Regions from separate parts of the Variovorax sp. PBL-E5 genome, predicted to be linked through region 3. Evidence: riboswitches for the same ligand, from Rfam matches in the RefSeq annotation. Region 3 holds a riboswitch; each other region holds the start of a gene.

The links. A riboswitch is a leader RNA that binds a small molecule or an ion and turns the genes downstream of it on or off. The one in region 3 is predicted to bind glycine.
Region 1: another riboswitch for glycine. It lies ahead of WDLP6_RS02410 (FAD-dependent oxidoreductase); the one in region 3 lies ahead of gcvT (glycine cleavage system aminomethyltransferase GcvT).
Region 2: another riboswitch for glycine. It lies ahead of WDLP6_RS21050 (D-amino acid dehydrogenase); the one in region 3 lies ahead of gcvT (glycine cleavage system aminomethyltransferase GcvT).

What each region holds. Positions count from the first base shown of each region.
Region 1 is NZ_LR594671.1:489,865-496,576, reverse strand. Features, by position in the region: gene WDLP6_RS02420 (hypothetical protein) at 1-293, opposite strand, end outside; gene WDLP6_RS02415 (helix-turn-helix domain-containing protein) at 414-1,148, shown strand; glycine riboswitch at 1,302-1,409, shown strand; gene WDLP6_RS02410 (FAD-dependent oxidoreductase) at 1,482-2,726, shown strand; gene WDLP6_RS02405 (FIST signal transduction protein) at 2,749-4,017, opposite strand; gene WDLP6_RS02400 (PhaM family polyhydroxyalkanoate granule multifunctional regulatory protein) at 4,057-4,770, opposite strand; gene WDLP6_RS35440 (copper chaperone PCu(A)C) at 4,838-5,734, opposite strand; gene WDLP6_RS02390 (TonB-dependent receptor) at 5,761-6,712, opposite strand, start outside.
Region 2 is NZ_LR594671.1:4,342,250-4,348,961, forward strand. Features, by position in the region: gene WDLP6_RS21035 (hypothetical protein) at 1-299, opposite strand, end outside; gene WDLP6_RS21040 (hypothetical protein) at 309-476, opposite strand; gene WDLP6_RS21045 (PDR/VanB family oxidoreductase) at 779-1,735, opposite strand; glycine riboswitch at 1,891-1,980, shown strand; glycine riboswitch at 1,996-2,100, shown strand; gene WDLP6_RS21050 (D-amino acid dehydrogenase) at 2,188-3,492, shown strand; gene WDLP6_RS21055 (porin) at 3,878-5,107, shown strand; gene WDLP6_RS21060 (LysR family transcriptional regulator) at 5,139-6,029, shown strand; gene WDLP6_RS21065 (aromatic ring-hydroxylating dioxygenase subunit alpha) at 6,149-6,712, shown strand, end outside.
Region 3 is NZ_LR594671.1:2,183,573-2,190,284, reverse strand. Features, by position in the region: gene WDLP6_RS10710 (SDR family oxidoreductase) at 1-739, opposite strand, end outside; gene WDLP6_RS10705 (electron transfer flavoprotein-ubiquinone oxidoreductase) at 860-2,554, shown strand; gene WDLP6_RS10700 (hypothetical protein) at 2,760-3,257, shown strand; glycine riboswitch at 3,296-3,394, shown strand; glycine riboswitch at 3,412-3,524, shown strand; gene gcvT (glycine cleavage system aminomethyltransferase GcvT) at 3,571-4,746, shown strand; gene gcvH (glycine cleavage system protein GcvH) at 4,802-5,176, shown strand; gene gcvP (aminomethyl-transferring glycine dehydrogenase) at 5,214-6,712, shown strand, end outside.

The DNA.
Region 1 (6,712 bases), 1.7 Mb from region 3:
ACCGGCGGATGGACCATCGATGGCGGCAGCGGCACCGCATCCAGCACGTCTTCATGCGCCCGGTCGAGCCAGTGCAGCCAGCGCAGGCCCCAGAGCCCGATGACCAGGAAGGGCAGGTTGCTGAGCACATCCATCGCGTTCGGCAGCCCGTGCCAGGCCTGGGTATCGGCGAACACGGCCGGCGGCAGTTCGGTCGCTTGCAGATCCGGCCCGGCGACCGCAACCAAGGTCAGCAACGCGAACACGGACAGCAGGCCGCGCTCGCGGCGGGAAAGGGAAGACAGCAGGGACATGGCGGACTCCGTGGGGTGGCGGTGGGGCGGAATGTAGGTTGCCAACCCCCTCTCGGGCATCGAAAATCGATACGGAGCAATTTCCAACGCCCCTTGGTATCAACAGGCAATACTCTTCCCATGAGCACCACCGTCGACCTCGTCCAGGCCCTGAAGAACGAACTCAAGAATGCCCGCATGACCTATGCGGATCTCGCCAAGTCGCTCGACATGGCCGAGTCCAGCGTCAAGCGCATGCTCGCCAAGGGCGACATGCCGCTCACGCGGGTCGACGCGATCTGCCGCGCACTCAAGATCGATTTCGCCGAACTCGCCCGCCGTGTGGCCGACGATCAGCCCTTGCTGAAGGAGCTGACGCTCGAGCAGGAAAATGCCGTGGTCAAGGACAAGAAGCTGCTGCTGGTGGCGATCAACGTGCTGAGCCAGTGGACGCTGGAGCAGATCGTCACCGCCTACCGGATCAGCCAGGCCGAGTGCATCGGCTACCTGGCCCAGCTCGACCGCATCGGCATCATCGAGCTGCGTCCGCTGAACCGCTACCGCCTCAAGCTGGCCAAGACCTTCCGCTGGCGCCCGCATGGCCCGGTGATGGATTTCTTCCGCGAGAACGTGGTGCTCGACTACTACAAGGGCGGCTTCGACGGGCCGGCCGAAGGCCTGCTGCTGGTCCACGGCTCGATCAGCCGCTCGCTGGCGCCCGCCTTCCTCGAACGCCTGCAGCGCGTGGCCCAGGACTTCGCCCAGCAGCACCAGACCGACCAGAAGCTGTCGCCCAAGGAACGCGAGGGCTATACCTTGCTGCTCGGCATGCGCAACTGGGAATTCGAGCTTTTCACGCGCCTGCGCCGGGCTTGAGCGGGTCGCCCACATGATTCAAGAAACCGGTTTCTGCGCTGGACTACCGATCGCAGAAAAGCGGATGATCCCCACCATCCCACCGATGGCGCAAACTCCCATGAACGCTCAGGTGAATCGCCGAAGGCGATTCGGTCACTGCATCGTTGTTGATCAATCGCCGACTGGAGAGCCGCCGCGGCACGCGGCGCTCCGAAGGAGCAAGCCCGCTGCGGGTCGCACGCGGGTGAATCTCTCAGGTACAAGGACAGGGGAGCGGCAGTCTGAACCCCGGGTGAAGGCCGCCATCCGCGCCGCCACCCGCCGTTCGTGCCATCCCCAAAGGATACGGACATGCGCGTGATTGTTCTGGGCGCCGGCCTGCTCGGCGTCGCATCGGCCTACTACCTGCAACAGCTGGGCCACGAGGTGACGGTGGTCGACCGGCACGCGAGCCCCGCGGCCAAGGCGCGCGGCCGCGTGAACCGCCATGAGGAAGGCGCCGCAGCGCAGCCGGCGGCACTGTCCTCATCCCCTGCCGGCACGAAGCGCAAGGAATCGGCGCTGTACAGCCGCCTGCGAAGGCACTTGGCCCGGCTGCTCGACCGTGCCATCGGCGAACGCCGCAAGTCCGATCCGTTCGAGCATCTCGTTCGCCTGGCCGCCTACAGCCGCGAAAGCGTGCGCGCGCTGAGCGACGAAGCCGGCATGCCCCAGAGCGCGCGCACCGCAGGCCTGCTGAGCCTTTACACGGACGCTGCCGCTTTCGAGGACCGCACGGCCCGCGCCGCGCACTGGAACAGGCTGGGCTGCGAAGAACGCCTGCTCTCGCCCGAGGACGCGCTGCGCATCGAGCCGGCGCTGCAGGCGATGCGCATAGGCCTCGCCGGCGCGGCCTATACGCAGGACGACCCGGCGCGCGATCCGGCCCAGTTCGCGGCCAGCCTCGTCTTCCTGTGCCGCGCGGCCGGGGTCCGCTTCGCGATGAAGCACACGGTGGTGTCGCTGCACGAGCGCGAGGGCCGCATCGACCACGTCGAACTGCGCGATGCCGGCGGCCGGCCCACGGCCATGCGCGCCCAGGCCTATGTGCTCGCGCTCGGCGCGGCCGGCGCGCCGCATGCGCAGCAACTGGGCATCGCGATGCCGCTGCGCCACCTGCGCGAGTACATCGTCACGATGCCGATCAAGGATGCCGCCCGCGCTCCGCGCGTAACCCTGCGGGACCGCCAGGGCAAGCTGCGCATCACGCGCATCGAGACGCCGGCGGGCGATTCCCTGCGGGTCTCGGGCTTCGCGCGCGACCGCCTCGACGAGGAAGGCGAAGCCGACTCCGATCGCTTCGACGCCATCCTGCGCCGCTTCGAGCAGTTGTTCCCCGGCGCCGCCGACACGGCGCACGCCACGCTCGAAACCGTCGGGCATGCGGTGAGCCGGAACGGGCTGCCCATGATCGGCAAGACGCGGCTGCCCAACCTGTTCCTCAACACCGCGCCCGGCGCGCATGGCTGGGTGCACGTCTGCGGCGCCGGCAAGTCGATCGCCCGGATCATGAGCGGCCTGCGGCCCGAACTCGAGTTCGCCTTCCGCGGCATGTAGGCCGGCGCAGGCCGCCTCGCGCTCAATCGGCGCCGATGAAGACCGTCAGCACGCCGGTGTAGCCGTACAGGTGATGCCGCGCGATCTCGCCGGCCGCGAAGAAGCCGACCAGCGGCACGTCGCCGAGCGCATGCCGCACGATCTGCAGCTCCGCGCCGGGCGCGCCGAAATGCGGGCCGCCGCGGCCGGAGCAGCTCACGTACACCGCGCCCGCGATGCGGCGTGCGGGATGGGGCGCGGCCTCGGCCTCGCCGGCCGCGACCGCGCGCGCCGTCGCCAGCGTCTGCTCCTCGGGTTCGAGTTCCTCGCGGATCTCGGCACAGACACGCATGAGATCGGCGCGCGCCGCCTGCGCATTGCGGCGGCAGAAGGTCATGCGCATGCCGGCTTCGGCGACGTCGGCGATCGCCACGCCGCGACGCGTCGGATCGAGCCCGATGATGTGCCGCACCAGCACGTCGGCGCCCAGGTCGCCGGTGCGCCGGATGCCGTCGCTGCCCGCATCGGCGAGACCGACCAGCGTGGCGCGCACCGCGTCGATCGCCTGCTGCGGCATGTCGAGCGACACATGCAGATCGGCCAGCAGCACGTCGAGCGCCGGTTCGCCGTCGAGCTTGAGCAGCAGGTTGCCGTCGGCTTCGGTGATCTCGCGTTCGCGCGACACCGGCTGACAGCCCTGCGTGACGCGCGAGACCAGCCGCACGCCTTCGCCGAACACCACGCCCGAGAGGCCGCCCGAGAACACGCCGCCCGCCGCGCCATGGCCGCGGATGTTGCCGTTGCCGCCGATGGCGAACTGCAGGGCGCCGCCACGCCCCGACGACAGACCGCCGAACAGATAGCCGGTGTCGGTGCGCCCGGCCATTTCCGCGATCAGCTCGGTGAGATCCTGCGTGGCGGGGTCGGCATGCACGAGCGCCGTGTGCGGCGCAAAGCCGCTCGTCTCGGAACTGGCCAGAGGCGCGACGCCGGAGAACACGCGGTACTGGTCGCTCGGCAGCTGGCACAGCATCACGCTCAACGCGGGTTCGTCGAAGTACTCGGCATTGTTGGCCGCCACGCCCACGCCCACCGTGCCGGACCAGTCGGTGATCTCGGGCAGCTCGGCGCCGAGGTGATCGAGGATCTCCTGCGCATCGGCCGCGTAGTGGTCGGTGATGTAGAGCAGGCCCAGCGTGGGTGCGCGTGCGTAGTCGGGCAGCGCCATCTGCGCGCGCAGCTGGGCGAGCACGAGCCCGGCCGCCATGCGCCACTGCGGATGGGTGGCATGACCGGAGGGAAACAGTTTCATGGCCTCGGCTTTCTCTGTCTGGTCCGTTCGACCTCTTCGTCAGCGCTTGCGCGCCGCCGGCCTGGCTGCGGCGGATGGCTTCTTCGCGGCGGCCGCGGGCGTCTTGCGTGCCGGCTTGCCGGGTGCGGCGCCCATGGCCTTGCCGACCGCATCGGCCAGCGGCTGGGCCATCGCGGGCACCTTCAGCTGGGAGGCGTCCTGCAAGGCCGAACTCGCGATCTGCTGGAACTGCTGCGTGAGCGCGCCCCACCATTGCAAGGGGTCGACGACGCCGGCGGCGTCCGGTGCTGACGCGGCAGCAGCCGGCTTCCGGGGGTGCTCGGTGTGCTTCGCTTCAGCGGCCGGCGCTTCCTCGGCCTTCGCCTCGGGCGCTGCCGCCGGCCGCGGCGCCGGGGCTGCTGCAGGCGATGGCGATGGCGCGGCAGCCTGCCGCGTGAAGACGCTCGCGAGATCTTCCATGCGCACGTTCATGCCGCGCAATGTCGAGAGCGTCATCTTCTGCACTTCGAGCGCCTGGATCGTGGCCTTGAGCGCATGGCCGTTCTGCTCCAGCCAGTACTGCACGGTCTTGAGTTCCTGGATGCGCTTGTCGACCTCTTCGACACTCAGCGTCGGTGCCACCCAGCTCGACAGGCTCGGCAGGCCCGGCACCGCGCTCGGGCCGGCCGATGCGCTGGCGCCCGCAAGGTTCTTGAGGAAATCGAAGCCCGGAACGAACTGGCTGAAGGCAAAGGGTTTGCTCGCATCGCTCATGGGAGATCTCCTGGCAGGTGGTTCTTGTGCAGGCAGCTTACTCCAAGGCATGGCGATTTCGAGACCCTCACTTCATGTGCATGTGATCGTGCGCCGACGCCCCGGCATCCGCGCCCGTGCCCACCGGCAGCTGGACCTCGAGCGAGCTCGATGCGCCCTTGGCATCCTCGAAGCGCAGCGTCATCGGCACGGTTGTGCCCTTCACCAGCGGCTGCTTCAGGTCCATCAGCATCACGTGGTAGCCGCCGGGTGTCAGCTCGACCGTCTTGCCGGCCGGCAGCTCGAGCACCGGCATCGCGCGCATGCGCATCGTGTCGCCGTCCATCTTCATCTCGTGCACTTCCGCCACGCCGGCCGCGGGTGTCGACACGCCGACCAGCCGGGCGCCCGTCGGCGCGGTGAGTTTCATGAAGGCGCCGCTGCCGCTCTGGCCCGGAACGGATTGCCGAACCCAGCCGTCGCGCACGTCGACCGTGGCCACGCCGGCCGCCACCACCTCGAGCCTGGCCGCGGGGTTCTCCAGCCCGGCGGTCGAGCTGCCCGAGGCCGGCACCTGCGCCCAGTCGGCCTGCCCCACGTCGCAGGTCTGCAGCACCTTGAACCACAGCACGCCGGGCTTCGCGGGCACCTTGCCGCGCAGCACGAACTCGGCATGCTCGGCCGTAGGCACGGCGGTGCCCGGCGACTCGGCGCTCCAGCGGACTTCGCCGGCCGCGCGCTGCACGTCGAGCTTCCATCCCGGCCGCGCCTGCGCATCGGCCAGCACGAAGCCGGCAGGCAGGCGCACGGCGATGCCGCGGGTCGCGGTGGCGTCCTTGCAGGCATGGCCGACACGGAATGCGGCGGTGTAGTCGCTGCCCACGGTGGCGGCACCCGGCGGCAGGGTCACGTGGGCCATGGCGCCGCCGGCGCCGGCGGCGAGGGCGCATGCGGCAAGGGTCTTGAGAAGGGATGAGGAGGTCATGAGCGTTCCTTGGTGAGAAGTGGGAGTCAGAGGTCGAAGCGGAGTTCAGCGCTGAAGGTGCGCTGCGGATAGGGATGGAAGTTCCAGTACGGGTCGTTGTTGGCGTTGTCGATGCCGAAGGCGGCGGACCACTGCTTGTCGATCTGGTAGCGCACGCGCAGGTCGACGGTGAAGTACTTGCTGGCGCCGAAGTAGGCGAAGGCGTTGACGTCGCTGTTGTCGAGCGTCGAGTACTGCCGCCCGCTGTAGCGCGCCGCGACCGTGAAAGCCCAGCGCGCATCGGGCTTCCAGGTCGCGAACACGGTCGAGCGCCAGCGCGGCACGCGCGGCTGCCACTTGCCCACGGCGGCCGGGAAGGCGGCATCGGCCACGGTCTTCGAATCCGCAAAGGTCAGGCTGCCGCCGAGGTCCACGCCCTTCATGAACACGTCCTGCCCGGTATAGGCCAGCTCCAGCCCGGTGGTGCGCACCTTGTCGATGTTCTGGACCGCCGACACCGTCGTGCCCGGGATGAGCTGGCTGAAGAGCGCATCCCGGGTGGTCTCGTGGAACAGCGTCGCGCGGGCGAGTCCGTTGCCGAGGTCCTTCTCGAGCGAAAGCTCGCCGGTCCACGACTTCTCCGGCTTGAGGTTCGGATCGTTGATGAAGGACAGCGCGCCGCCCGTGGTGGCGCCATACAGCTCGCCCACGGTGGGATAGCGCACGGCACGGCCGACCGAAGCCTTGAGCACGGTGTCCTGGGTCCATTGATAGGCCAGCGCGGCCTTGGGCGAAAGATCCGACTCGCTGCGAGCCGCATAGGACTGCGAATTGATCCCTGCGGACGTGAAGCCGTCGCGGGCCTCCCAGTGCCCGTAGCGCAAGCCCAGCACGGCCTTCCACTTCGGCGCAAAAGACCAGACGTCCTGCGCCCAGGCGTTGTACGTTTGCGTGCGACCGCCGACGTCGCTGACCGGCGAGGATCCCGGGCCGTCCTGC
Region 2 (6,712 bases), 2.2 Mb from region 3:
ACCTCGAGCTGCTGCAGCGTCGAGCCCTGGACCCGCTCGTCGGGGTCGAACTTCAGGCTGCCGTCCGGCATCAGGATGAAGTGCATTTCCGCGCGGGGCGCGCCGGTGGCGTTCAGGTAGCCGCAACCCGTGCGGGTGCTGCGGTTGTAGGTCACGTTCGAGAACGCCGCGACACCGGACGCGGGGAGCTTGCGCTTGACCTGCATCTCGACCTGCCACACCGGCCAATAGAACCACCAGGCGGCGGTACAACCGGCAAAGACGGCAAGGCCGACCAGGGTGCAGACGAGTGCTCGCATGACTTGCTCCTACTCAGGTGGAATGAAGCGCATGGCCACCCTGCCCAGGGCGGTCAGTTCGGTCACCGTCGCTGTCCCCTGGCCCGGCCTGGCGCCCGGCGTGAAAGAGACCTTGACCCAGCCGCCGTCCCTGAGCGTGCGCAGGTGCTCGATCTCCTGGGCATTCGTGAACGTCATGGGCAGCGGGCCCAGGGCGAGGCGTTGGAGCAGGCTGTAGAGCATCGGCTTTTATCCGACGAACGATCCGAAGGCCAGGTTTCCCTGCCTCCCCATCGAACGGTGGCCTGCATGTGACTTCATGTAGCCAATTGTAATTACATGTAGTACCTAAGAACTAATCATTTCACGTGATGCATTTCACACGGGGGCGCGTTTTAAGGGGTGTTTTGTCTGCCTCGGCGGCTGGCAGAGCGGCCGAGCGGCGGGAAGCGCTGCCCTGGCTGCAGGCGCTGGACAGGGGTTTCCTGCCGATGACCGGCTCAAAGATCGAGAACGAGGTGTTCGCCGACGCAGCCCGACACGCAAACCATCATCGTCCGGTTCGAAGCGCGCTCCTCGCTCGAGAGCACCGAATCCCGGTGCGCCGGAATGCCCTCGAGCACCCGTGTCTCGCAGGCGCGGCAGACGCCCTCGCGGCAACCGCAATCGGCGTCGATGCCGGCTTGGTGCAGGGCATCGAGCAGCGCGACGCCCGGCTGTACGGCAAGGGTCCGGCCGGTGCGCGCCAGCGTCACCGTGTAGGGATGCTGCTGCCGCGACACCCCGTGCCCCGCATCCGCCGCAAAGCGTTCGACATGGACCTTCCTGAAGCCGAGTTCCTCGCAGATGCGTTCGAAGGCAGCAATCATCGGCGCCGGCCCGCAGCAATAGAAATCGCTCGCCGCCGGTTCGCCCGAGAGGAATTCGCGCAGATCGGGCGGCCTTCCCTGCTCTTCGTCGAAGTGGAAGCTGACGCTCTTCGACGACCCGAGCCGTTCGCAGAATGCTGCCTCCGGCCGGGACCGCGCGCAGTACAGCAGCGACGCCGGCTTGCCCAGCGCCGCGAGCCGCTCGTGCATGGCGAGGATCGGCGTGATGCCGATGCCGCCCGCCAGCAGGACCGACCTCGACGCTTCGGTATTCAGCGGGAAATGATTGCGCGGCGGCGAGATGTCCAGCATCGACCCGACCGCGAGCCGCTCGTGGACATGGCGCGATCCGCCGCGGCTGTTCCTGTCGTTGAGGATGGCGATCCGGTAGCGATCGCCTTCGGTGTCCGGGTTCAGCAGCGAGTAGCTGCGGACCAGATCCGGCGCCAGGTGCAGGTCGATGTGCGCCCCGGGCTCGAAGACCGGCAACGCTTCTCGCGTGCGCGGACGCAGCTCGAGGCTCACGATGTGCCGGGCTTCGCGGCGGACGGCGCTCACCGTCACGTGCAAAAGAGAAGAGCTGTTCATGGTCGCTTCGCGTTTCGATATCCGATAGGGCAGAAGCGAAAATTGTCGAAGGCCGTGGACGAAAGAAAAAATCGTTCCTTTGGATGCGAGGCATCGCGCGAAGTGATGCATCGCGTCGCACGCGCTCATCGACCGCGCGCCCTGCTTCGGTTAGACTCGCGCTCGCAGGAGAGCAGGCCGCGCGAGCGGCCTCACCGAAGGCGCAAACTCCCATAAACGCTCAGGTCGGCTCACGTGATGAGCCCGTACTGCAACCATCGTCAGAGCCGTCTGGAGAGCCATCACGCCACGTGATGCACCGAAGGAGCAAGCCCGCTGCGCCGCAGAGGGTGAATCTCTCAGGTACCGAGGACAGGGGGAGCGGCAACTTGAACATGCGTTCCGGTTGCTTTTCTTTTTGCAGCATCCGTTTCGCCGTGTTCGAGCGCCAAAACCTCGAAGGGGTTCTTGACATGCGCGTGATCGTTCTCGGCGCCGGCCTGCTCGGCGTCACCTCGGCCTACTACCTCCAGCAACTCGGCCACGACGTGACCGTGATCGACCGGCAGGCCACGCCGGCCGCCGAAACCAGCTTCGCCAACGGCGGCCAGATCTCGGTCAGCCATGCCGAGCCCTGGGCCAACCCGAGCGCGCCGCTCAAGGTGCTGCAATGGCTCGGCAAGGAAGACGCACCCCTGCTCTTTCGCTTCCGCGCCGACATGCGGCAGTGGCTCTGGGGCCTGCAGTTCCTGCGTGAATGCACGCCGGCGCGCACCCGCCACAACATCGAGCAGATCGTGCGGCTGGGCACCTACAGCCGCGCGACGCTGCAGCAGCTGCGCCGCGACACCGGCCTCGACTACGAGCAGCGCACGCAGGGCATCCTGCACTTCTACACGACCCAAAAGGAATTCGATGGCGCGCTCAAGCCCGCCGAGCAGATGCGCGCACTCGGCTGCGAACGCCAGGTGATCTCGGCCGACGAAGCCGTGCGGCTCGAACCCGCGCTGGCTCATATCCGCCCGCAGCTGGCCGGCGCCACCTACACGGCCGAGGACGAGTCGGGCGACGCCAACCGCTTCGCGCGCGAGCTGGTCAAGCTCTGCCAGGCGGCCGGTGTGAGGTTCCTCATGAGCCACACGGTGACCGCGATCCGCGAGGCCGGCGGCAGCATCGACCACGTCGAGGCGACCGACAGCGAAGGCCGCTTCCAGCGCATCCGCGGCGATGCCTTCGTGCTCGCGATGGGCTCGCTCAGCCCCCTCTATGCGGCGCCGTTGGGCATCCGGCTGCCGATCTATCCGGCCAAGGGCTATTCGGTCACGCTGCCGGTCATCGATGCCTCGAAGGCCTATCAGGTCTCGCTCACCGACGACGAATACAAGCTGGTGTTCTCGCGCTACACCTCGGCCACGGGCGACCGCATGCGCATCGCCGGCACGGCCGAACTCAACGGCTACGACCGCGACCTGAACCGCGTGCGCTGCGAGGCCATCGTGCGGCGCGTCGAGCAGCTGTTCCCCGGCGCCGGCGACACGACGCAGGCCCAGTTCTGGACCGGGCTGCGCCCCGCCACGCCGAGCAACGTGCCGCTGATCGGCGCCACCCGGTTGCCGAACCTGTTCCTCAACACCGGCCACGGCACGCTGGGCTGGACGCACGCCTGCGGTTCGGGCAAGTCGATCGCGCGCATCGTGAGCGGACTCGCGCCGGAGGTGGATTTCGCCTTCACCGGCGCGACGCCGCGGCCGCCGGTCCTCGGCTTGCAGGGCGCGTAGTTGCGCCGGAGTGATGGCGCAGCTATTGCGCCATCACATGGCTGCCATCGGAAAGAACGATTTTCCCATCGGTCGTTCGCTCTCTATTCTCGGGCTGCACCTGGCGCTTCATTGATGCCTGCCGAACAATTCAAAGAGGTTCACCCGATGTCCCCACGGATCCATCCCCGCATCGCACTGCGCCGGCATTCGGTGTGGACATAGCGCATTGACGACGGCGGCGGCCGGTCGCGTTCGACCGCGCCCCGCGTCCGCAGGCAACCCGCCTGCACATCACGCCCTTTCTGCCCACAAGGCCCGCCGCGGCGGCCTCGGACAGGCGCGCGCGTGCGCGATCCCTGTGCGCTGCCGTGAGCCGGCCGTCGATTCCCAACGGAGACATGCAATGAAGAGAAAAATATGGCTGACATCGGTGGCGCTGGCCGCCGCCGGCGCGGCCTCGGCCCAGTCGTCCATCACCGTGTTCGGCACGATCGATACCGCGATCAGCGGCTACTCGAACCGCTCGACGGACCCGAACGGGCCGACGCTGCTGAACCCCTTCTACGTCAACCGGGGCAGCGTGACGACGAGCCAGACCGCGCTCACCAATTCCAACTATTTCGCCAGCCGCATCGGCTTTCGCGGCACGGAGGACCTCGGCGGCGGACTGGCTGCGAGCTTCTGGCTCGAAGCGCCGTTCTCGAGCGACGACGGACAGACCGGCATCACCACCTTCTCGCGCCGGTCCACTGTCAGCCTCTTGGGCGGCTTCGGCGAGATCCGACTCGGGCGCGACTACACCGCGACGGTCTGGAACGACACCGCGCTGGACCCGTTCACCACCTTCGGTGTCGGCACCAACCTGATCCTGCGACCGAGCTTCGCGCTGAACTCCTTCGCGCCTTCCTACACCACGCCCGCCGGCACGGCCAACGTGACCGGCAACAACTACCTGCGCGCCAGCAACATGGTCGCCTACTTCCTGCCGCCGGATCTCGGCGGCTTCTATGGCCAGGTGCAATACGCGTTCGGCGAACGCACGCACTACAGCCCCGGCAATTTCACGCCGGTCGGTGCCGAGACGCGCGCGGGCCGCTACGTCGGCGCGCGCTTCGGCTGGGCCAACGGACCGATCAACATCGCGGCGGCGTATGGCGAAAGCACCCTGGACAGCAACTACGACGCCGGCAGCACGGCGAAGCTCGATACCTTCAACATCGCCGGCTCCTACGACTTCGGTCCGGTGAAATTGTTCGCCGAACTCTCCAGGGTCAAGCGCAAGGTCGACGATGTGGTTGCACCGCCCGCACCCGTGAACACCATCGACGTCAACGGCTACATGCTGGGGCTGATGGCGCCCATCGGTCCCGGCCTGATCCGCGCCAGCTACGGCAATGTGCGCTACGACACTCACCAGACAGTGCCTGGCAGCCCGGGCGATCCACGCGCCGACCAATGGGCGCTGGGCTACGTCCACAATCTGTCGAAGCGCACGGCGTTGTATGCCACCGTGGCCCGCATCCGCAACAGGAACGGCGCCAACCTGAGCGTCGGCGGCCCGGCGTTCGTGACCACCGGTTTCGTTCCGAAGACCTCGACCGGCTACGACCTGGGTATCCGCCACAACTTCTGATGCCCGACGGTTCGGGCAGACTGGGAGCGAGATGAATTTTCTGAAGCTCGATCTGAATCTCCTGGTCGCGCTGGACGCCCTGCTGACGGACCCGCACGTCACGCGCGCCGCGGAACGCCTGTGCGTGAGCCAGCCCACGCTCAGCGGTTCGCTGGCGCGGCTGCGCGACTACTTCCAGGACGAGCTGATCGTCCAGGTCGGGCGGCGCATGGAACTGACGCCGATGGCCGAGGCCATGCGCCAGCCGTTGCGCAACGTGCTGGGCGATGCGGAAAAACTCCTGTCGACCAAGTCGCACTTCGACCCCGGCACCTCGGAGCGCCGCTTCACGCTCACCTGCACCGACTACGTCTGGGCCACGCTGATCGGCAAGGTCCTCCGGCGCCTGGCGTCGGAAGCACCAGGCATCCGGCTCGAATACGGCGGCACCGCGCGCGACTTTGCCGAGCACCGCGTCGAACTCCTCATCGTCGCCGACCGCTTTGCGCTGAAGGAGCATTCGTCGAGGCAGCTGTTCCAGGAATCCTTCGTCTGCATCGCGTGGTCCGGCAACGACCGGATCGGCGATGCAATCAGCTTCGACGAGTACTTCGCGCAGGACCACATCGTCGCCTGGTCGTCGCGGCCGACCCTGGTCGCGGACTGGATCGCGGCCCGGCATGGCATGCGCTGCCGCATCGCGACCCGTGTTCCCGACTTCACGATGGTCCCGCAATCGATCGTCGGGACGCCCTATCTCGCCACCGTGCCGACGCGCATGGCCAACCACTACGCGGGCCATCTTCCGCTGCGGATCCTGGAGGCGCCGCTCGAACTGCCGGTCCTCACACAGGTCATGCAGTGGCACCGGCATCAGGAATCGGACCAGGGCATGCAATGGCTGCGCGAACTGATCGTCGACTGCTGCCTGACGAACCGCTGAATCCTCCGGCCGTTGCTGCGGCCATCGGGGTCGTCGATGGATCGCATCCCCACAAACGATTTCCCGCTTCGGCAGGTGTCGCTGAAGATTCGGGCATCCCTTTTCTCTCGACTCGACGCATGACTCTCATCCGAAATGCCTGGTATGCCGCAGCCTGGTCCCACGAGATCCAGCGCACGCTGCTGGCCCGCACGATCCTGCAAGAACCCGTGGTGCTGTTCCGGCGCGAGGACGGCGAGCCCGCTGCGCTGGCCGACCGCTGCCCGCACCGCTTCGTTCCGCTGCATCGCGGAACCCTGAAGGGCGACACCGTCGAATGCGGCTACCACGGCCTGTGCTTCAACGCGCAGGGGGCCTGCACCCACAACCCGCACGGCAATGGACTGATTCCGAGAATGGCGCGGGTCCGCGCCTATCCGCTGGTCGAATCGCAAGGCGTGGTGTGGATCTGGATGGGTCCGCCCGAGCTGGCCGACCCGGCCGCGATCGTGCGCTTCGAACCGCTCGAGGACGACCGCTTCGAAACGGTCCACGGCTACCTGCACGTGAACGCGAACTACCAGCTGATCAGCGACAACCTGCTCGACCTCACGCACGGCCAGTACGTGCATCCGATGTTCCGCAATGCCGCGGGGCCGGCCGCCATGGAAGAGTCGCCGGCGAACGGCGACACGGTCTGGGCC
Region 3 (6,712 bases):
CGAAATGACTTTGCGCGCTGGCCAGGAGCACGATCAGCCCATCGAGATCATCCGGTTTGCCCACGCGCTTGCGCGGCAGCATGTTGACGAGCTTGACGCCACCGTCGGTGACCCAGTGCTCCTCGTTGATCTCGGTCGCGATGTAGCCCGGGCACAGCGCGTTCACGTTGATGCCGAAGCGGCCCCACTCGAGCGCCATCGCCTTCGTCATCTGCACGACCGCGGCCTTGCTCATGCAGTAGACGCCGATCTGCGGCATCACCTTGAGCGCTGCCACCGAGGCGATGTTGATGATGCGCCCACCGATGTAGGTGCCGGGCGCCGCGCCCTTGGCGCGCGCGAGCATGCGCTTGCCGATCTCCTGCGCCACGAAGAAGGAGCCCTTGACGTTGGCGTCGAAGATGAAGTCGTAGTCGTCGGGCGTCACGTCCTGCAGGCGCTGCGTGGTGCTCACGCCCGAGTTGTTGATCAGGATGTCGATCGGGCCGACCTCGGTTTCGGCGCGCGCGACGGCGGCCTTGATGCTGCCCTGGTCCGTCACGTCGAGCTCGACCACGTGCGCGTCGCCGCCCTCGCCCTCGATGCGGGCGCGCAGCTCCTTGAGTTTCTCGATGCGGCGGCTGGCCAGCACCACCGCCGCGCCGGCGCGCGCCAGCGTCTTGGCGAACTGCGCGCCGAGACCGCTCGACGCGCCGGTGATGAAGGCCACGCGGCCGGAAAGATCGATGCTGTAAGCCATGAAAGATGTCCCTGCTGGAGTCGCCGGCGGGGCGGCCCGGAACACGCGCGAGCGCCGCATAAAATGATTCGGCCCGACGCGGTGCCTCGCACCCCCAAAAACATTATCGACGAGACCCAGATGACGCACGACGAAATACTTGCCAAGTTCGGCCCGAGGGAAGCCATGGAATACGACGTGGTCGTGGTCGGTGCCGGCCCCGCCGGCCTCTCGACCGCGATCCACCTGAAGCAACTGGCCGCATCCCACGGCAAGGAGATCTCGGTCGTCGTGCTCGAGAAGGGCTCGGAGCCCGGCGCGCACATCCTCTCCGGCGCCATCATGGATCCGCGCGCGCTGTTCGAACTGCTGCCCGACTGGGAAGAACTCGGCGCGCCGCTCAACCAGCCCGTCACCCGGGACACCTTCCTCATGCTCAGCGAGAAGGGCGCGACGCGCACGCCCAACTTCATGCTGCCGCACAACTTCCACAACGAAGGCAACTACATCGTCAGCCTCGGCAATGTGGTGCGCTGGCTGGCGCAGCAGGCCGAGGCGCTCGGCGTCGAGATCTTCCCGGGCTTTCCGGCGGCCGAGGTGCTCTACACCGACGACGGCAAGGTGCGCGGCGTCGCCACCGGCAATCTGGGCATCGGCAAGGACGGCGAGCCGACCGACAACTTCCAGCTCGGCATGGAGCTGCACGCCAAGTACACCGTGTTCGCCGAGGGCGCGCGCGGCCATCTCGGGCGCCAGCTGATCGCGAAGTACAAGCTGGACGAGGGCAAGGATCCGCAGGCCTACGGCATCGGCATCAAGGAACTGTGGGAGATCGATCCCGCGCGCCACGAGCCGGGCCTGGCCATCCACACCGCAGGCTGGCCGCTGCCGTCGGACACCTATGGCGGCTCCTTCGTCTACCACGCCGAGAACAACCAGCTGATCATCGGCTACGTGGTCGGGCTCGACTACCAGAACCCCTACATGAGCCCCTTCGAGGAGTTCCAGCGCTTCAAGACGCATCCCAACATCCGCTGGTATTTCGAAGGCCAGGACAAGGGCCTCAAGGCGCCCAAGCGCCTGAGCTACGGCGCACGCGCGATCACCGCCGGCGGCCTGCTCTCGCTGCCCAAGACGGTGTTCCCCGGCGGCGCGCTGGTCGGCTGCGAGGCCGGCTACCTGAACGCGAGCCGCATCAAGGGCAGCCATGCCGCCATCAAGACCGGCATGCTGGTGGCCGACGCGGCCTACGAGGCCGTGATGGCCGGCCGGCAGCACGACGAACTCACGGCCTACCCCGCGGCCTTCGAGAAGAGCTGGCTGCGCACCGAACTCAACAAGGCACGCAACTTCAAGCAGTGGTTCAAGAAGGGCCTGGCGGTCGGCACGGTGATGACCGGCATCGAGCAGTTCGTGCTGCGCGGCCACATCCCATGGACGATTCACCGCACCGAGGCCGATCACCAGCGCCTCAAGCGGGCATCGGCCAGCAAGAAGATCGCCTACCCGAAACCGGACAACAAGCTCACCTTCGACCGGCTGTCGTCGGTCTTCGTGAGCAACACCAACCACGAAGAGAACCAGCCCGCGCACCTGACGCTCAAGGACGCGACGGTGCCGACCCGGATCAACCTGCCCGACTACGCCGGCCCCGAGAGCCGCTACTGTCCCGCCGGCGTGTACGAGTTCGTGCCGGATGAGGGCGGCAAGGAGCGCCTGCAGATCAATGCGCAGAACTGCGTGCATTGCAAGACCTGCGACATCAAGGATCCGACGCAGAACATCGTGTGGGTGACGCCCGAGGGCGGCGGCGGGCCGAACTACGTCGGCATGTGACGGGCTTTCTCCCTCCTCCTCTGGGGGAGGGTTGGGGTGGGGGCACCGGGCCTTTGAACTGTGCGTTGCGCGTGACGTGAGGCCGGAGCCGGGAATTCGCCCCGGCCGACAGCCTCAACAGAAATCGCACCCTTCGAATCACCCATTCACAAAGCCGTCACACCCACCCCCGATGCTGCAAGGCTCGCCCGCAAGCCAGCATCCCATGTTCCTCATCAAGACCGACAAGGCCCATCAAGAACTCCAGCCCGGCCGCCGGACCCTCGGCCAGCGTGAGCGCGCCCTGCTGCTGATGGCCAACGGCCATCGCTCGGTGACCGACTTCGGCGAGCTCTTCGGCGGCCGCGAGCAGGCCAGCCGCGTCGCGGCCCAGTTGATGGACACCGGCTATCTGCAGCACCGCCAGCCGGCCCCGCAGCCCGAACCCGCCGTGGCCGTCGCCGCCGATGTCTTCGACGGCAAGCGGTCGCTCGCCACCACGCGGATGTTCCTGTTCGACCTCTGCGAGCGCATGTTCGTGCGGCGCGACCCGCCGCTGGCCGAACGCTTCCGTGAGGCCTTGCGCGCAGCGCGCGACCGCGAATCGATGCTGGCGACGGCCAACGCCATGCTCGAGGCGATCGAGCAGGCCGCCGGCGCCGAGCGCGCCGAATCGATCCGCGAGCGCATCGACAAGCTGCTGCCCGCCCTGCCCCTGCATTGAACCGATCGGCGGCGCCGGGCGCCACCGATCCCTTACACTCACCAGGGTCAGGAGAGAGCCCCGCCCCGCGGAGCCGCCGAAGGCGCAGGTCCCACCGATCCACGGGCCCGAACGCTCAGGCAAAAGGACTGACGAAGCGCCGATCTTTTTCGCGCGTTTCCTTGCTGGAGAGAGCCGGCCCGCCGCGCAAGCGCAGGGCCGTCCACCGAAGGAGCAAACCCCGATCGTGGGGCGAATCTCTCAGGTAAAGCGGACAGCAGGGGTGGCCCATGGCTCGCGCCATGGAACGAGACTGCCCCTTTTGGAGAGTGCCTTGGCCTCCTCATCCGCATCCGCATCCGGTGACGATCTTCAGAAGACACCGCTGTACGACCTGCACGTGGAACTCGGCGCACGCATGGTGCCCTTCGCCGGCTATTCGATGCCCGTGCAGTACCCGGCCGGCCTGATGGCCGAGCACAAGCACACGCGCAGTGCCGCCGGCCTGTTCGACATCTCGCACATGGGCCAGCTCCGGCTGGTCGGTCCCGACGCCGCGGCCGCGTTCGAAACCCTGATGCCGGTCGACGTCGTCGGGCTGGCGGCCGGCCGGCAGCGCTACGGCCTGCTGCTGAACGACGACGGCGGCATCCTCGACGACCTGATGTTCTTCAACGAAGGCAAGGATTCGCTCTTCGTGATCGTCAACGGCGCCTGCAAGAAGGCCGACATCGCCCACATCACCGTGAAGATCGGCGCACGCTGCCAGGTGCAGCCCCTGCCCGACCACGCCCTGCTGGCGCTGCAGGGGCCACAGGCTGCGGCGACGCTGGCGCGGCTGTCGCCAGGGATCGAGCGCTTCGTCTTCATGACCGGCGGTGCGGTGCAGATCGGCGGCATCGCCGCCTTCGTCACGCGCAGCGGCTACACCGGCGAGGACGGCTTCGAGATCTCGGTCGCCGCGCAGGACGCCGAGGCGCTGGCCCGCCTGCTGCTCGCGCAGGCCGAGGTCAAGCCCGTCGGCCTGGGCGCACGCAATTCGCTGCGGCTCGAAGCGGGGCTGTGCCTCTACGGCAACGACATCGACGAGACGACCACGCCGGTCGAGGCCTCGCTCGGGTGGGCGATGCAGAAGGTGCGCCGCGCCGGCGGCGCGCGCGAGGGCGGCTTTCCCGGCGCCGCGAAGGTGCTGGCGCAACTCGTCGCCGCCAGCGGCACGGCCGGCCACCTCGACCACCACACGCTCAAGCGCAAGCGCGTCGGCCTGGTGGCGCTGGAACGCGTGCCGGTGCGCGACGGCACGCTGCTCGAATCCTTCGAAGGCCAGCCGATCGGCCACGTGACCAGCGGCCTGCTCGGCCCCACGGTCGACCGGCCGGTCGCGATGGCCTATGTGGCGCTCGCCTACGCCGAACCCGGCACGCGCATCCAGGCCATGGTGCGCGGCAAGGCGGTGCCGATGGAAGTCAGCACCATGCCCTTCGTGCCCGCCCACTACTTCAGAGGCTGAGCCTCGACCCGATTCCTTCCATTCAAGCGGCCCATTTTTTCCAGGAGATTCCTTCATGACCATCAAGTACACCAAGGACCACGAATGGGTCCAGCCCGGGGACGGCAACACCGCCACGGTCGGCATCACGCTGCATGCGCAGGATGCGCTCGGCGACGTGGTCTTCGTCGACCTGCCCCCGATCGGCAAGACCTTCGCGCAGGGCGAGATCGCCGGCGTGGTCGAGTCGGTCAAGGCCGCGGCCGACGTGTTCATGCCCGTGTCGGGCGAGATCACCGAAGTCAACGAAGCGCTGCGCGCCGACCCTTCGCTGGCCAACAGCGACCCGACCGGTGCCGGCTGGTTCTTCAAGGTGCGCCTCGGCGAGCCGGCGCAGCTCGACGCGCTGCTCGACGCCACGGCCTATCAGAAATTCGCCGACGAAGCCTGATTCGCCCCCTCCCTGCCCGACCGCACGACTGCCCTCCATGCCGACGCCCGTCCAGACCTCCTTACCCTCGCTGCGCTATCTCGAGAACGCCGAGGAATTCATTGCCCGCCACATCGGCATCGAAGCCGCCGACGAGGCACCCATGCTGTCCGCCATCGGCTCGAAGTCGCGCGCCGAACTGATCGACGGCATCGTGCCGCCGGCCATCCGCCGCCGCGCACCGATGCGTCTGCCGGCGCCGGCGACGGAGGCCGACGCGCTGGCCGAGCTCAAGGCCATCGCGGTCAAGAACAAGGTGGCGCGCAGCTTCATCGGCCAGGGCTACTACGGCACCCACACGCCCGGCGTGATCCTGCGCAACGTGCTGGAAAACCCCGCCTGGTACACCGCCTACACGCCCTACCAGGCCGAGATCTCGCAGGGCCGCATGGAGGCGCTGCTCAACTTCCAGACCATGGTCTGCGACCTCACGGGCATGGCGATCGCCAACGCCTCGATGCTCGACGAGGCCACCGCGGCGGCCGAGGCGATGACGCTGGCGCGGCGCAGCGTCAAGAGCAAGAGCAACGTGTTCCTGGTGTCGGGCGACTGCCACCCGCAGACCATCGAGGTGATCCGCACGCGCGCCGTGCCGCTCGGCATCGAGGTCCGGGTCAGCACGGTGTCGGAAACCCTGCCGCACCTGATGGCCAGCGGCGCCTTCTTCGGCGTGCTGGCGCAGTACCCCGCCACCACCGGCCAGGTGCATGACCTGCGTCCGCTGGCCGGCCATGCGCACCAGTGCGAGGCCGCCTTCTGCGTTGCGGCCGACCTGCTGGCGCTCACGCTGCTGGCGCCGCCCGGCGAATGGGATGCCGACATCGTCTGCGGCACCACGCAGCGCTTCGGCATGCCGATGTGCAACGGCGGCCCGCATGCGGCCTACCTGGCCTGCCGCGACGCGTTCAAGCGCTCGCTGCCCGGCCGCCTGGTGGGCGTGAGCGTCGATACGCACGGCCAGCCCGCCTACCGGCTCGCGCTGCAGACGCGCGAGCAGCACATCCGGCGCGAGAAGGCCACCTCCAACATCTGCACGGCACAGGTGCTGCCCGCGGTGGTGGCCAGCATGTATGCGGCCTACCACGGGCCCGATGGGCTGCGCCGCATCGCGCAACGCGTGGCCGCGCTCACCGCCGTGCTGGCGACCGGCCTCGAGCAGATGGGCCGTGAACTGGTCAACGGCAGCGCCTTCGACACCCTCACCGTCAAGATCGGCGACGACGCGCCGAAGATCCTGGAGCGCGCGCACGCCGCCAGCATCAACCTGCGTCAGGGGCTGCAGCATCACCTGGGCATCTCGCTCGACGAGACCACCACGCGCGCCGACATCGAGACGCTGTGGGCGCTCTTCGTGCCGACGGGCACGCCGATGCCGCGCTTCGACGAACTCGCGGGCTCGGTCGTCTCGCGCATTCCCGAGGACCTGCGCCGCACCAGCGCCTTCCTCGTGCATCCGGTGTTCAACACCCACAAGAGCGAGACCGCGATGCTGCGCTA